2 regions of the Methylophaga sp. UBA2496 genome follow, and region 1 is predicted to be linked to the other one. Evidence: riboswitches for the same ligand, from Rfam matches in the RefSeq annotation. Region 1 holds a riboswitch; the other holds the start of a gene.
What was found. A riboswitch is a leader RNA that binds a small molecule or an ion and turns the genes downstream of it on or off. The one in region 1 is predicted to bind thiamine pyrophosphate.

Region 1 (3,201 bases):
TTCATACGGCACAGCATTTTCCAAATAGATATGCCGGTACGGCTCTCGGGAGTCATTGTCACCGCGATTTCGCCGAGACTGAGTTGCTTGAAACTCAAAGATCGCCAGATTAGGAATGATCCATTTGGCATCTCTATGGTCTTCAGCAAAGGTATAGCATGGCAGATGGAACTCGTGACTGCTCCTGATTGCGGGAACCAAGAAGCTCGCATCTACAAGGAAAGTTTCTGCCATCCAGGACCCCTTTTAACGCCGCTAGCACGCGCGGCTTTGTAGTGAACGCGAAGCCGCAACGGAAAAGCCGTCGCCGTGCCTACCTTGTTAGCATTTTTACGACCACGATTTAATGATGGCACCAAGACAAACCGCCAATATTGTAACTAATGAAGGAAATAGCCACCGCTTCTCCTTCTCACTTTCGATGGCTCTAGAATGTAGATCAACAGCTGTTGATATTAGAGTTGCCGTGTCGCCGTTAGATAACGGAGTACGAGATATTCTTGTGTTTTTTTCTTGCTCGGGAAGGGATTCTATTTGATCTCGAGTAAGTATTTCTTGTCTATCGACATGAAAACTTCTTTGATGACTACGTCTCCACACGAGAGACACTTTATCTTTTTCCTCATTTAGTCGAAAGAACTCCGGGTGCTCAGAAAATACTTTTTCCCAATAGTCAGCATTGCTCTCTGTGCCAGTTATTCGCTTTGACCACCCAGCAAAATCAAGCTTGTAGAACTTATAGGTGCTCATTACTTGGATCGCCGCGATGACATCAGCCAATCTTTGATCCTTTAAATATGGTGATTTACTCACTAGGCCTCCTTGAATGCTAACAGCATGTTAATTAGGCCTTCGGCCTCATAATTATTTTATCGGGCGGCCATCTAATTATTACACCGCCATTGTTGGATTATCCAACTGTTTGAATAATAGTTAAATAATTAATTACAAGGAATCCTAATTAAAATTAAAAGGCCGTTGACCCGAAAAATATGAAATAAAAAGGCCAGTTATAAACTCACTTTTCAAACTGCCGCTTTAACAAAACATACAAAGCCCCAGTCCCGCCATCTTCAATCGTTGCACTGCAAAACGCCAAGACGGCATCACTTTGTCTGAGCCAGTGATTTAGTTTGCTTTTTAAAACTGGTTTGTTATCGCGTGATCCCCAGCCTTTGCCGTGAATGATTCGTACACAACGGATCTTTTCTTGCTGACATTGTTCGAGAAAATGGGAGAGGGTGGGTTCGGCTTTGGCGAGGGTGAGGCCGTGTAAATCGAGTTCTGCTTCGAGATGCACTCTGCCACTTTTGAGTTTGGCGAATTGGCGGTTTTGAATGCCGTCGCCACGGTATTCCAGATATTCCTCATTTCCCACAGTTTCCGGAGCGAATAGACTGGAAAACTCGCTGGTGTCATGGGTGAGTTCGGCTGCGGAGGGTTTTCTGACCCGTGGTGGTGGCGGTGGTTTTCGATGCACCAGACGGTCGTGTTTGATCGGCTCGGCGTCGCTCATTTCATTACGAAACAAGGAAAATTCGTCGTCATCATTTTTATTTTTGTTATCTGCCATGGCCGATGTTGCCTGATTTGATGCCGTTTGATGTGACCCATTGTGCCAGATGATGCTTGTGTAAAAAATGATTTTTAGTTTAGGATGATTTCCACTTGTCGGGGTGCCCCCTCTGAATTATCAGAAAGGGCTGAGATGAAACCCGTTGAACCTGAAGAGGCTAGAACCTCCGTAGGAAACAAGCCGGAATGCCGGTACGTCTGATTGTCTGACTGTAGCCGCCGTGTATCTCCATCACCTTGTTCGCGAAAGCGCAACGTCTTCATTTCCCCGACTTTTTTATTCAAAAAGGGGAAATCAGATGTCAGCAGCCAATCCAAAAGTCATTGATATTAAAGACCGTAGTGGCATTACTACTCAGCCATTACCGGGTTCTGAAAAAATCTATATTACCGGCAGTCGTGATGATCTGCGGGTGCCTTTTCGGCAAATTTCTCTGACTGATACACCGAACCGTGATCCCAGTCTGCCGGGTCAGCCGAATGCGCCGGTGATGGTATATGACACCTCGGGTATTTACACCGATCCCACTGAAACCATCGATCTGGAAAAAGGCTTAACGCCTATTCGTCAGCAATGGATTGAGGAACGCGGCGATACCGAAGTATTACCGGCATTCAGTTCTAACTTTACCCGTGATCAGGATGGGCAGGAATTTGATATTCCGCTGTTCACCAATCGCCGTCTGCCACGCAAAGCTAAACCCGGCAAAAACGTTAGCCAGATGCACTATGCGCGCCAGGGAATCATCACCCCCGAAATGGAATATATCGCCATTCGTGAAAGCATGGGTCGTGGCGCACTGCAAGCCAAAGGCGAATTGCCAGCCTATAAACCCAATCACATCACCCCCGAATTTGTCCGTAAAGAAGTCGCCGAGGGACGAGCAATTATTCCAGCCAATATCAATCACCCTGAAGCTGAGCCGATGATTATCGGCCGTAACTTTCTGGTGAAAATCAACGCTAATATCGGTAACTCTGCCACCACATCATCCATCGAAGAAGAAGTCGAAAAAATGGTCTGGAGCACCCGTTGGGGCGGCGACACGGTAATGGATTTGTCGACTGGTAAACATATTCATCAGACCCGTGAATGGATAATCCGTAATTCACCGGTGCCAATCGGCACCGTGCCGTTGTATCAGGCATTGGAAAAAGTAAACGGTGTGGCCGAAGATCTGACTTGGGAAGTGTTTCGTGACACGTTGATTGAACAGGCCGAGCAGGGCGTCAGTTACTTTACGATTCATGCCGGTATTCGTCTGGCGCATATTCCACTGACCGTAAATCGCACTACCGGCATTGTGTCGCGTGGCGGTTCGATTATGGCGGCCTGGTGTCTGGCACATCATGAAGAAAGCTTTTTGTACACGCACTTTGAAGATATCTGCGAAATCATGAAAGCCTACGATGTGTCGTTCTCGTTGGGTGATGGTTTGCGTCCGGGTTCACAAGCGGATGCCAATGATGAAGCCCAGTTTGCCGAACTGCGTACCCTGGGTGAATTAACCCATATTGCCTGGAAACATGATGTGCAGGTGATGATTGAAGGGCCGGGTCATGTGCCGATGCACAAGATCAAGGAAAACATGGATCTGCAATTGGAAGTCTGCCACGAAGCGCCTT
Region 2 (3,201 bases), on a different contig from region 1:
CCTTGCGAATCCTCATAATCAGCGTCCCAATGTTCAACGCGTAAACCGGTTATTAAAGTCAGCTTATCGGTTAAGGCAGTATCAAGTTGGCCATAAATGGCGCTATTAAACGTTTTATAAGTATTATCTAAAGCAAACGGAAAAACTGCATCACTATCAATGGCATTCGCAAAATAGGTGCGTTTTAAGTCCTGACGTTGATCGGCGAGATAAATACCAACGGACCAATCGGTTGTATCAGAAAAAATACGACCATCTTCATTTGATAGAGCCCTGAATTCAAATGAATAATTTTCCCGTTCACGCTTATATTGATCAAAACCACTATAAGGACAGTTAAATGCATCATTGTCTTCATCGGCATCCACACAGGTAGCATCAACAGGAAATTGTGTTTTAAATGACCAGTCATCATCGTAACTATATTCCAAATCAGATTTGGAATAGGTCAAGGTTGATTGCAATTGCACTTTACTGTTGGCACGCCAGTCAGTATTCAATGCAAACGCATTGGTATGCTGTTTGTCTTTACCAGGCTGATCTGACAGGCTGTTTCGACTGTTATCCAGTGTGAAAGCGTCGTAACCATTGTCAATATTCAAATGTAGTAAATTAAGATCAATGGTCAGATCATTACTGACCAGCCATTTTAAATGTCCGCGGGCAGTCAGTTCATCCTGATTTTGCGTATTATCCCGACCCAGAAAATCGTTATCCATATAACCATCTGAACGATGGGTATGTACGGCTATCCGTCCCAGTAATGTGTCTTTAATCAGTGGGCCGCCAACGGCAACACCAACACTGCGCGTATTGTAATTGCCAATAGTGGACTGAAAGTTCATATCCAGATCATTGGTCGCCTGTTTGCTTTGCATATTAATAACGCCAGCTAATGCATTGGCACCATACAACGTACCCTGTGGGCCGCGTAATACTTCTACTTTCTCAATATCAAATAAAGTAGCTGCGCCGCCACTGCGGCTAAAATCTATACCATCAATATATAGGCCGACTGATGGATTAAGAGGCGCCAGAAACTCACTTCGTTCACCAATACCGCGGATCTGAAAAAACTGGCCACGAGACGCACCGCTGGAAAGGTTTACATTAGGTGCCAGATTCAACACATCTTCAATATGCTGAGCGCCACGCGATTCAATAATATCTTCATCAAATGTGGTCAGACTGACGGGAATGTCCTGTGCTTCGGCCGGACGAAAGTCAGCGCTAACTAGCATGGAGGGTAGATCGGTACTGTTGTTCTGAGCAACTGCGCATGGTGAAAAAAGCGCGCTGGTAACTGCAATGGAAAGCAGGGTGGGTTTCATGACTATCCTTTTTAATTTCATAAAAAGGACAGGGGATCACGCCATTTGCATTGATCTAGCAAGAAGGTGTTGCCGCCTGTCCCTACGCCAGTATTACCTGGATCAGGTTCATCGGGTCTCCACCAAACTGGTGAATCTCAGGCCTTGCGACCACCCCGAGGCTTGTATTAGCAAGTAGAGTAAATATACAGAAAAATATGCTTTTTTCCCATCATTAATATTTTCTATCACATACAAAAAAGGCATCCGAAGATGCCTTAAATGTTCAAGTGATGAATAACTTAGTTTTCGATTTTAGCTTTCAAAGTATCCAGACCTGAACGGAAAATGCCCTGAATGGCATTGGTTGCCGTTTCGTCATTCAGCTCTTTAGGTTCATGATGATTGCCGGTATAACCACGGAAAAATTTGGCTAACCAGATGACCTTGGTTTGATCGCCTTCTGCTTCAACCGTCACCCAGGCTTTGTATTTGCTGACCGGAACCGCAGGGATATCATGCATTTCACCTTCGATATCCACTTGACCCACAGAGCTCATTTCATTGATTTCATACATAAAGCTCTTGGTTTCTTCATCAAACTTTTTCAACGTTTCAGTGATGGTGGAATCATTTTTCAACGTTAGAATGCGAGTGGCACCCACTTCATTTCCACCTTGCGCGTCGGTAGAAATAATGGCCGGGTGCCATTTATGCAGACTGTCAAAATCTTTAACCATTTCCCAGACGATGTCAGCATCAGCATTAATCAGCACTGTTTCTTCAACTTGTAAACGTGAAGCACCATGGGCAAATACTAATGCTGGCAATAGGAACAAGCCTGTTAAAAGGCCTTTTAATACAGCTTTCATTATATTTCCTTCTTATATTTCATTTGAAATGCTAAAAATCAGCCCAAATAAACTACCATTACATTCCAAAATGCCAAAGGGAAAATTTCACAATGCAATGGCGTTCCGGATCGTGTCACGTTGTAAATGTGGGGCAAAAAACTCAATAAAAGCATAGCTGTAACCACGAAGGTAGCTGCCTTTGCGTATCCCCATATGGGTTGTACTTGGTTTAAATAAACCACTGGCATCCATTGCCTGCAATGGCGCATCTTTTACAGGATCAAATGCCATGCTGGCTATAATGCCTATGCCAAGACCGAGTTCCACGTAGGTCTTGATAACATCGGCATCAGTTGCGGTGAAGACGACATTGGGCTTTAGGCCGCGTTCAATAAAAGATTGGTCCTGCTGAGCACGTCCGGTAAACCCCATCACATAAGTCAGGATGGGATATTGCGAAATAGCTTCAAGCGTTAGTTTTTTTTCCTTTAAAAGTGGATGACCGGGTGGTGTAATGACGGTTCGATTCCATTCATAGCATGGCAGAATTGCCAGATTATCAAATTTGGACAACCCTTCTGTTGCGATCGCTAAATCAACTTTTCCGGTGGCTGCCATCTCTGCTACTTCGGGAGGAGTGCCTTGCACCATATTCAAATGAACATCTGGATATTGTTCTGAAAAAGCTTTGATTGCTTTTGGCAGGGCATAGCGTGCCTGAGTATGCGTGGTGCCGATTGAAAGTGTGCCCTTTTTTTCATGACGACTGTCTGCGGCTTGTTCTCGTAAATTGTCGACTTCCTGTAATACTCGCTCAGCCATGGCTATCACGGATTCACCCAGAGGGGTAATGGCGGATAAGCGTTTTCCATGTCGTTCGAAAATTAATAAACCTAGTTCATCTTCCAGCAATTGTATCTGATTACTGACACCTGGCTGAGAAGCATGAAGCGCTTGTGCTGCGGCGGATATGCTGAGGCCCCGGCGCGCGACTTCGCGAACATATTTGAGTTGCTGCAACTTCATGGTTTATCCGA

Region 2: another riboswitch for thiamine pyrophosphate. It lies ahead of B2W60_RS00825 (TonB-dependent receptor); the one in region 1 lies ahead of thiC (phosphomethylpyrimidine synthase ThiC).

The regions. Positions count from the first base shown of each region.
Region 1 is NZ_DDOK01000009.1:34,551-37,751, reverse strand. It holds gene B2W60_RS13320 (PIN domain-containing protein) at 1-234, opposite strand, end outside; gene B2W60_RS13315 (hypothetical protein) at 331-813, opposite strand; gene B2W60_RS13310 (Smr/MutS family protein) at 1,019-1,573, opposite strand; TPP riboswitch at 1,663-1,768, shown strand; gene thiC (phosphomethylpyrimidine synthase ThiC) at 1,875-3,201, shown strand, end outside.
Region 2 is NZ_DDOK01000003.1:12,065-15,265, forward strand. It holds gene B2W60_RS00825 (TonB-dependent receptor) at 1-1,331, opposite strand, end outside; TPP riboswitch at 1,393-1,499, opposite strand; gene B2W60_RS00830 (SRPBCC family protein) at 1,613-2,182, opposite strand; gene cysB (HTH-type transcriptional regulator CysB) at 2,270-3,190, opposite strand.